DNA from 2 places in the Clostridium sp. TJA038 genome. Region 2 is predicted to be linked to the other one. Evidence: predicted binding sites of a transcription regulator. Region 2 holds the regulator's gene; the other holds the start of a gene.
What was found. The regulator HrcA, encoded in region 2, represses chaperone genes, less so after heat shock. The targets are predictions, from matches to a motif close to TGTTAGCACTCNNNNNNNNNGAGTGCTAACA.
Positions count from the first base shown of each region.

Region 1 (5,395 bases), on a different contig from region 2:
AATATCTGTGGGGCTATAACTGGAGCAGCTGGAGTTTTAGGAGTTATGTTTACTGAAGATAGAGGACACCAAAGTCCTAAGACAAAAGCTTTAACAGAAGAATTTATGAAAAAGTTTTATGATAAATTAGGATATTATAATTGTATTGATTTAAAAGCTAAATATAGAAAAGATGATGACAAAAGATGCATAGTTATGATAGAAACAGCAGCTGAAATTTTAGATGAAATTATACAAAGAGAAAGATAGGTGAAAAAAATGGATTTTAAAAGTGTAGAATATAAAGATAATGAAGTTATCTTAAGAGAAACTAAAAATTTTAATATAAAACAAGTTTTTGAGTGTGGTCAATGTTTTAGATGGGAAAAAACAGAAAATAATTCATACATAGGTGTTGCCTTTGGTAGGGTTATAGAAGTATCTCAAAAGGGAGATGATGTAATAATATATAATACTAACAAAGAAGATTTTGAAAATATATGGATTGATTATTTTGACTTAAAAAGGGATTATTCAAAGGTTAAAGAAGCTTTATCTTGGGATGAAACTTTAAAAAGTGCTGTTGAATTTGGATATGGTATAAGAATATTAAATCAAGAACCCTTTGAACTTGTTATATCATTTATAATATCAGCTAGAAATAGTATTCCTGTTATTTCAAAAACAATAAAGAAAATAAGTGAAAGATGGGGAAATAAAATAGAGTATAAAGGCAAAGACTATTATTCATTTCCAAGTCCAGAAAGTTTATCTAAAGCATCAATTGATGATATAAGGGAAACAGGGGCTTCATTTAGAAGTAAGTATATAGTTGATACAACTAAAAAGATATATGATTGTGAGTTAGCTAAGAAAGGAATATTAAATGCACCTGAAGAGGACATAGTTGAAATACTAGAAAAATATGATTTAGAAAAGATAAGCAATATGGATGCTGATAACTGTCATAAAGGACTTCAAGAATTTATGGGAGTTGGAGCAAAGGTTGCAGACTGTATAATGTTATTTTCCATGAAAAAAAGTTCTGCATTTCCTGTAGATGTATGGGTTAAAAGAGCAATGATGCATTTTTATGGTGCTGATGATGCTTCTTTAAATAAAATAAGAATTTTTGCAAGAGAAAGATTTGGAGAATACTCAGGATTTGCTCAACAGTATTTATTTTATTATGCTAGAGAAAATGGAATAAAACTTTAAATAAAAAAAGAGCTTAGTTATTTAAGCTCTTTTTTATTTTAATAATATCGTCCTTTTTTTCTTAAAGCTTTTGATTTTTTTATTGAGATATCTGCTTCTCCAGGTTGTTTTCTAATAAAGTTTAGATATTTTTTTATTTTTTCTTCTTCTTTAATTCTCTCAAGAGAATTAAGTCTAAAAGATAATTCATAATTGCTAAAAAGAGCGTGAATTTGCTTATGACAGGGAATACAAAGAGAAATTACTTCCTCATTAAATTTCTTCTTTTCAAGAGGTATTAAATGATGTTTTGTAACTTCTGGAACACTCCTTTTACAAAGATTACAAATATTTTCTTTAGTCAAGTTAACCACCTTTAAATAAATATAATATTATTAAATATTATAATACATATATTTAAAATTAAAAAAACCTTATTTTAAAGCTTTTTTTAATTTAAAAGCTTTAATTTTAATATTTTATTTAATAAAGGTAGATTTTAGTTTTTTTATTTTTATAGTGTAAAAAATTTTTGATATTATGGAAAATATCATTACTAAAAATAATATAAATAAAGCTAACAATAAAAAATAGGATTCAGGTAAGACATTTATTATTTCATCTTTTTTAGGGTCAAAAATCCAGTAGTCATTATTAAAAAATATTTTATGAAAAATGGTAAATAATTTTGAAAAGTTTATATAAAAAGAAATAATTAAAGTGAAAAATATCAATATAACTTCATAAAAGAACATATTAAAACCTTTAAAGGAAAGGTTTGAGTTAGACTTTTTAAAAAATACATAAATTAAAATACCTATTATTATAGATATTAAAGCCATTAAATATAAGGATGAAAATATTTCTTTAACTTCAAAAAAGTGAATTTGCCCTATATTGCTAATTTTGAAGTTGTTAAATTTAAGAATTTCAATTTCAGGTGAATTTAAGTAATTTATTATATTTTTATAATCTTTTAAAAGTTCATTAGTGCTAATATTATTAAATTTTGGTATTTTATTAAATTTAATAAGTATATAATAGATAATAGGGGATATATTTAATGTTATAAGTACTGAAATTATTATAGAGCTTATTAAAAGGTAGATTGAAAATATAAAATCCTTTAAAGTTTTAAACATTACGTACTCCTTTAAATAATTATTTTTTTAATTCTAGACTTTTTTATTAAATAATAAACAAAAATACATATTTTAATAAAAGTTTTAGTATTAATTTATAGTACGTAAGCTTTAAATATATGATATTATTTTATAATTTAATAATTATAAATCTTTAAATATGTAAATTAAAGAAATTTCAAAAGAATAGAAGAAATATTAAGATAAATTAATTTAAAGATAGAAAATAATACTAATATATTCTAAATAAATAAATTTACTTATTGAATTTACAACTGGTAAATTATATGATAATAGTAAGAATTAGCACTCTATAATAAAGAGTGCTAAATAAATTAGCATTTTTAAGGAGGGTTTTTAATGAATATTAGACCACTAGGAGACAGAGTTGTTATTAAAAGACTAGAGGCTGAGGAAACCACTAAAAGTGGAATAATTGTTACTGGAACAGCTAAAGAAAGACCACAAGAGGCAGAGGTTATTGCAGTAGGTCCAGGAGCTATAGTTGATGGAAAAAGAAGCGAAATGGAAGTTAAAGTTGGAGATAAAGTATTATACTCTAAGTATGCAGGAACAGAAGTTAAATTTGAAGGTGAAGAATACACTATATTAAGACAAGATGATATATTAGCAATAGTTGAATAGTTAAATATAAGTGATTTATATATTCATGATAGATTTGGGAGGTAAATTAGTATGGCTAAAACATTATTATTCGGTGAAGAAGCAAGAAGATCTATGCAAGCTGGTGTAGATAAATTAGCTAACACTGTTAAGGTTACATTAGGACCAAAAGGAAGAAATGTTATTTTAGATAAAAAATTTGGTTCACCATTAATAACAAATGATGGTGTTACTATAGCAAGAGAAATTGAACTTGAAGATGCTTATGAAAATATGGGAGCTCAACTTGTTAAAGAAGTAGCTACAAAAACTAATGATGTTGCAGGGGATGGTACAACTACAGCTACATTATTAGCACAAGCTATTATAAGAGAAGGATTAAAAAATGTAACTGCAGGTGCAAATCCTATTTTAATAAGAAATGGAATTAAAACAGCAGTTGAAAAGGCTGTAGAAGAAATACAAAAAATTTCTAAACCTGTAAATGGAAAAGAAGATATAGCTAGAGTTGCTGCAATTTCAGCAGCTGATGAAAAAATAGGTAAGCTAATTGCAGATGCTATGGAGAAGGTTGGAAATGAAGGTGTTATAACTGTAGAAGAATCTAAATCAATGGGTACTGAATTAGATGTTGTTGAAGGTATGCAATTTGATAGAGGATATGTTTCTGCTTATATGGTTACAGATACAGAAAAAATGGAAGCCATTTTAGACAATCCTTTAATATTAATTACAGATAAAAAAATAAGTAATATTCAAGAATTACTACCATTACTTGAACAAATAGTTCAAGCAGGTAAAAAACTTTTAATAATAGCTGATGACATAGAAGGAGAAGCTATGACTACATTAGTTGTTAATAAATTAAGAGGAACTTTTACTTGTGTTGCAGTTAAAGCACCAGGATTTGGTGATAGAAGAAAAGAGATGTTACAAGATATAGCAACTTTAACTGGAGGTATTTTAATATCTGATGAAGTGGGAGGAGATTTAAAAGAAGCTACATTAGATATGCTAGGAGAAGCTGAAAGTGTTAAGATTACTAAAGAGAGTACTACAATTGTAAATGGAAGAGGAAATTCAGAAGAAATTAAAAATAGAATTAATCAAATAAAATTACAATTAGATGCTACATCTTCAGAATTTGATAAGGAAAAATTACAAGAAAGATTAGCAAAATTAGCTGGAGGAGTTGCAGTAGTTAAAGTTGGTGCAGCTACAGAAACAGAGTTAAAAGAAAGTAAATTAAGAATAGAAGATGCCTTAGCTGCAACTAAAGCTGCTGTAGAAGAAGGTATAGTTCCTGGTGGTGGAACAGCTTATGTTAATGTTATAAATGAAGTTTCAAAATTAACTTCAGATATACCAGATGAACAAGTTGGTATAAATATAATAGTAAGGTCTTTAGAAGAACCTATGAGACAAATAGCTCATAATGCTGGTTTAGAAGGCTCTGTTATAATTGAAAAAGTTAAAGGTAGTGCTTTAGGAGTAGGTTTTGATGCTTTAAGAGGAGACTATAAGGATATGATTAAAGCAGGAATAGTAGACCCAACTAAAGTTACAAGATCAGCACTTCAAAATGCAGCATCTGTAGCTTCAACCTTCTTAACAACAGAAGCAGCAGTAGCAGATATACCTGAAAAAGAAATTCCACAAGCACCTGGAATGGGAATGGACGGAATGTATTAAAAAAAAGATGGCAAGAAATTGCCATCTTTTTTTCTTTTATAGAGAAAATATATACATATAAGACTATAAATGTAACAAATGTCGAAAAAGAAGTTGCTTTTTATTAATAATTGTAATTAAAAGTATTAATTTTTGATTGATAAAAGTTTTTAATAATATAATTATTAAAAAAAATAATAAATATTGTATTATTTTGTAGACAAATGGAAATTAATATGTTAGTATACAAATATAAAGTACAAAAGATTTATAAGTACATGAGATAATATAATTATTAAGAGAAACTTATAAAACTAATGATTTAAATTTTACTAATGATTTAAATTCTACATATGAACCTTTGTATTTAAAAACATTAAGATGGCATTAGAAATACTAATGACTTTAAATTAGACAAACTATATGAAGTGAAAAAATACTAATGATATAAAAAAAGAAGATTCTTAAAAGAATCTTCTTTTTTTTGTATATAAAACCTTTAAATGTTAATAATTATAGATAAAAATTATATAACATTTAAAGGAGTGTAATATGAAAAAATTTAAATGGAAATTTAAAATTAGTAAAAAGAAAAAAGGCTTTACCTTAATAGAATTAACAGTAGTATTAGCTATTATGGCTATAATACTAACAGTTATAGCACCTAATTTTTCTTATATTAAAGAAAGTGCAAAGAATAAGGTGGATAAGCAAAACTGTATGACAATAGAACGTTCTATTGAAATGCTTCTTGCTGAAGAAGCTATAAGTGAACAAGAAGA
Region 1 is NZ_JBZEFA010000004.1:28,595-33,989, reverse strand. Features, by position in the region: gene AC4FQV_RS08350 (C-GCAxxG-C-C family protein) at 1-249, shown strand, start outside; gene AC4FQV_RS08345 (DNA-3-methyladenine glycosylase family protein) at 259-1,197, shown strand; gene AC4FQV_RS08340 (HNH endonuclease) at 1,236-1,541, opposite strand; gene AC4FQV_RS08335 (TIGR01906 family membrane protein) at 1,656-2,318, opposite strand; gene groES (co-chaperone GroES) at 2,679-2,963, shown strand; gene groL (chaperonin GroEL) at 3,015-4,634, shown strand; gene AC4FQV_RS08320 (type II secretion system protein) at 5,166-5,395, shown strand, end outside.
Region 1: groES (co-chaperone GroES) is a predicted target of HrcA. The motif match lies at 2,620-2,650, and genes of this name have one in related genera.

Region 2 (5,395 bases):
AGGATTAAATATAGAAGATGTTTTAGAAGAAATCGTTGAAAAAATTCCTGCACCAGAAGGAGATGAAAATGCACCTCTTAAAGCTTTAATATTTGACTCATATTATGATAGTTATAAAGGTGTTGTATGTCATATAAGAGTTAAAGATGGTAAAGTTAAACCAGGAACAAAAATTAAATTAATGTCAACAGATAAGGTTTATGAGGTTGTTGAAACAGGAGTGTTTACACCTGCCTTAATGCCCCTAAAAGAAGGATTAAGTGCAGGAGAAGTTGGATATATAACAGCTTCAATAAAAAATGTTAGAGATGCTAGAGTTGGTGATACAATAACTGAAGCAGCTAGACCAACAGCAGAAGCTTTACCAGGATATAAACCAGCAATTCCAATGGTTTATTCAGGTATATACCCAGTTGATGGAGCAAAATATGAGGAGCTAAAAGAAGCTTTAGAAAAACTTCAAATAAATGATGCTGCCTTATCTTTTGAACCTGAAACATCAGTAGCTTTAGGCTTTGGATTTAGATGTGGATTCTTAGGATTATTACATATGGAAATAATCCAAGAAAGAGTTGAAAGGGAATTTAACTTAGACATAATTACAACAGCACCATCAGTTATATATAAAGTAACTAAAACAAATGGAGAGACTTTTGATTTAACAAATCCAACAAATCTTCCACCAATGACAGAAATTGCATATATGGAAGAACCAGTTGTTAAAGCTTCCATAATAACTCCAACAGATTACACTGGTGCGGTAATGGAATTATGCCAAGATAGAAGAGGTAAATTTATAGATATGCAATATCTTGAAGAAACAAGAGTTGTTATACACTATGAAATTCCACTAAATGAAATAGTTTATGACTTCTTTGATACTCTTAAATCAAAGACAAGAGGATATGCTTCATTAGATTATGAATTAAAGGGTTATGAACAATCAAAGCTTGTTAAGTTAGATATTCTATTAAATGGAGATAATGTAGATGCTTTATCTATGATAGTTCCAGAAGTTAAGGCTTATCATAGAGGTAGAGCTATTGCAGAAAAGCTTAAGGAGATAATTCCAAGACACATGTTTGAAGTACCAATTCAAGCAGCAGTAGGTTCAAAGATTATAGCAAGAGAAACTGTTAAGGCTATGAGAAAAGACGTATTAGCTAAGTGTTATGGTGGAGATATCTCAAGAAAGAAAAAACTTCTTGAAAAACAAAAAGAAGGTAAGAAGAGAATGAGACAATTAGGAACAGTTGAAGTTCCTCAAGAGGCATTTATGTCAGTATTAAAGGTTGATTAATTATCTATTAAGCAAGAGTAAATGAAATTTATTTACTCTTGCTTTTTTTTATTGTAAGTTTATTTAAAAATCATAGTATATAAGAAATTTTAGGAAAAAATTTATATTTAAAATATATTTTATTTAGTCATTAAAAGGAAAGATACTCCATATATTTATAGTAAATTAATAAAACTTATGTAGAGGAGTTGAGTTTTTATGATAAAGGCTGAAAAAAGAGATCCTAAAATAAAGAATAGGAAATTTAGAAATAATGGAAGAGCAACTGGTGTTATAAATAGAAAAAATGGAGAGAATATTTGTATAAGTCTTAAAATTTCAGACTTAGATAAATTTTTAGCTAAGTATGGAGAACATAGCAATATAAATGTTTATTTAGAAGGAGAAGAAATAAATACTTCAATTATAGAGGTTCAAAGAGATATATTAATTCATAATGCTATAAATATAAATTTAAGAGAAATTTAAAATAACTATTTTAAGTATTTAAATTTTAAGAAATAAAGTAAAAGTTGTGAGTTTATTCACTCATGACTTTTTTTATTATAATATATAAGAAAGACTTTTTAGTCTAAATGAATTTTGGAGGAAATAAGATATGGAACAAATTTCTTTATATATACATATACCTTTTTGTGCTCAAAAGTGTTTTTATTGTGATTTTCCATCCTTTGCTGGAAAGGATTATTTAAGAAAAGATTATATAGAAGCATTAAAAAAGGAAATAAAAATTTTTAAAGAGAAAAATAAAAATTTTGAGATTGAAACTATATTTATAGGAGGTGGAACTCCTAGTGTTTTAAATTGTGATGAATTAGAAGAGGTTTTAAAAAGTATTAAAGAATTAAATATAGTTTATGATGTTGAATATACTATAGAATGTAATCCTGGCAATTTGACTTATGAGAAGCTTAAAGTTATGAAAAAATATGGAGTAAATAGAATAAGTATGGGACTTCAAGCTAAGCAAGATAATTTATTAAGAAAGATTGGTAGAATACATAATTATGATAGTTTTAAGGAAAACTTTTTAAAAGCTAGAGAGGCTGGCTTTGAAAATATAAATGTAGATTTAATGTTTGGATTACCTAATCAAAGTGTGGAAGATTTTAAGGAAACTTTAAAGGAAGTAGTATCTTTAAATCCTACACATATTTCAGCTTATAGCTTAATAATTGAAGAAGGAACAGCTTTTTATACCTTATATGAAAGGGATAAATTAAATTTACCTAGTGAAGAAGAAGAAAGAGAGATGTATGATTTTTGTAAAAGTTATTTAAAAAGCAAGGGGTTTAATCAATACGAGATTTCTAATTATTCTAAAAAGGGAATGGAGTGTAGACATAATTTAGCTTATTGGGACATGAAAAATTGGATAGGATTAGGTTCATCTTCAGCTTCTTATATTAATGGAAAAAGAATTAAGAATATAAGTAATATAGAAAATTATATAAATTCAATAAATGAAAAGGGAGAAGCTATTGAAGAAATAATAAACAATTCTTTAAAAGATAATATGGAAGAATTTATGTTTATGGGCCTTAGAAAGATTAAAGGAATTAAAGAAAAAGAATTTGAAGAAAGATTTAAAATGAATATAAATTTAGTATATGGTGAAATAATAAATAAGTATATAAATAGAGGGCTTTTAATAAGGGAGAATGGAAGGCTTTATTTAAGTGAAAAGGGCATTGAAGTATCTAATATTATAATGGCTGAATTTCTTTTATAAACATAAAGTAAATTTGTATGTAACTTAAAGAAAATAAAAGAAAATAGAAGAAAGAGTAGAATAAACATTATAAAAATCAAAAATTTGGTTTAAAATGATAAAAAATGGGATTGACAAAAAACTTGTAAGGTAATATATTAATAGTGTACTAGTTAGCACTCGTTGATAGTGAGTGCTAATAAAGAGGTGAGATTAGTGATAGATGATAGAAAGCTTCAAATATTAAGAGCTATAATTCAAGACTATATATCAACAGGAGAACCCGTTGGTTCAAGAACTATCGCTAAAAAATATAATCTTGGAGTAAGTTCAGCCACAATAAGAAATGAAATGGCTGACTTAGAGGATATGGGATTTTTAGAACAGCCTCATACTTCGGCAGGAAGAATTCCATCAAGCAGAGGATATAGATTATATGTAGATAGAATGATTGAATTTGAAAGATTGTCTTCTGAAGAAGAAGGTCTTATTAGAAGTTCAATAATAGATGGTACATTGTATGAAGTTGATAAAATAATCAAGCAAACTAGTGCTCTTCTATCAGAACTTACTAAAATGACTTGTATAGTAAAAGCACCTTCTGTGCATAAAAGTTTTGTTAAGTCTATACAACTTTTGAAGGTTGATGATTTAAGTATTTTATGTGTATTAGTAACAGATAGTGGTGTTATAAGAAATACAGTTATAAAAGTAAGGAGCGTACCTATATCTGAAGAACTTATTAAAATTAGTAAGATAATAACTGAAAGGCTTAAAAACCTTACTATTGAGCAAATAAACTTAGAGGTTATAAGTAACTTAAATAAAGCTTTAAGTGGATATGAAGATATAGTAAATGCTGTGTTACCAGCTCTTTATGAAAGCTTAAAGGGTGATGAAACATCTGAGGTATTCTTAGAGGGAGCAATTAATATATTAAATTATCCAGAATATAATAATATTCATAAAGCTAAGGAAATTTTAGAATTTTTACATGATAAGAAAAGTATTTCAGAACTTATAAGTGATAGTGAAGATATGACTGTAAAAATAGGAGATGAAATTTTTGTCCCAGAGGCTAAGGAATGTTCCATTATATCAGCTGGTTATCATGTAGGAGATAGATCTTTAGGTACAATAGCTTTAATAGGGCCTAGAAGAATAAATTATTCTAAGGTTTTAGCAATCATGACTGAGGTTATGAAAGAATTAAATGAAACCTTAAAAAATAAGTAGTAAATAAAGAGAAGAGGTGTAACTGCTTTATGGTGGATGATAAAGATTTTAACGAAGAGTTAAAGGATGATAATATCAAAGAGGAATTAGACAAAGAAACAAAGGCTGAAAATCCTAATATTGATGAAGAGGTAGAAGAAGTTTCAGAAGATATTAAGGCTGATGAAAAAGTTATAGATTTTGAAGAATTAAAGGCTTTAAAGGAAGAAAATAATATGTTTAAAAATAAAACAAAGAAACTAGAAAATGAATTAGAGGCCTTAAAAGATAGATTATTAAGAATATCTGCAGAGTATGAAAACTACAGAAAAAGAACAGATAAAGAAAAAGAAAGAATATATACTGATGCTTGTGAAGATGTTTTAGTAAAAATGCTTCCAGTTTTAGATAACTTAGAAAGAGCCTTAGATGTAGATGGAACTGTTGAGGACCTTAAAAAAGGTGTTGAAATGACAGTAAGACAATTTGAAGATGCTTTAGATAAACTTCAAGTTGAAGAAATATCTACAGAAAATGGTTTTGACCCAGAATTACATCAAGCTATGATGGTTGTAGAAAAAGAAGGAGCAAAACCAAATGAAGTAGCCCAAGTATTCCAAAAGGGATATAAAAGAGGGGATAAAGTCATAAGACATTCTATGGTAACTGTAACTAAATAATTAATTAGAATTTGACAAATTATATATAGATATTTATAGAGGAGGAATTTTCAATGAGTAAAATAATAGGTATAGATTTAGGAACAACAAATTCATGTGTAGCTGTTATGGAAGGTGGAGAACCAGTAGTTATCACTAACTCAGAAGGTGCAAGAACAACTCCATCAGTAGTTTCATTCCAAGCAAATGGAGAGAGATTAGTAGGTCAAGTTGCTAAAAGACAAGCAATTACAAACCCAGATAGAACAATAATGTCAATAAAAAGACACATGGGAACTGACTACAAAGTTAATATAGATGGAAAAGATTATACACCACAAGAAATATCAGCAATGATACTTCAAAAATTAAAAGCTGATGCTGAAGCATATTTAGGAGAAAAAGTAACAGAAGCTGTTATCACAGTTCCAGCTTACTTCAATGATGCTGAAAGACAAGCAACTAAAGATGCTGGTAGAATAGCTGGTTTAGATGTTAAGAGAATAATAA
Region 2 is NZ_JBZEFA010000001.1:202,598-207,992, forward strand. Features, by position in the region: gene lepA (translation elongation factor 4) at 1-1,300, shown strand, start outside; gene AC4FQV_RS00940 (hypothetical protein) at 1,499-1,768, shown strand; gene hemW (radical SAM family heme chaperone HemW) at 1,899-3,032, shown strand; gene hrcA (heat-inducible transcriptional repressor HrcA) at 3,228-4,247, shown strand; gene grpE (nucleotide exchange factor GrpE) at 4,277-4,906, shown strand; gene dnaK (molecular chaperone DnaK) at 4,960-5,395, shown strand, end outside.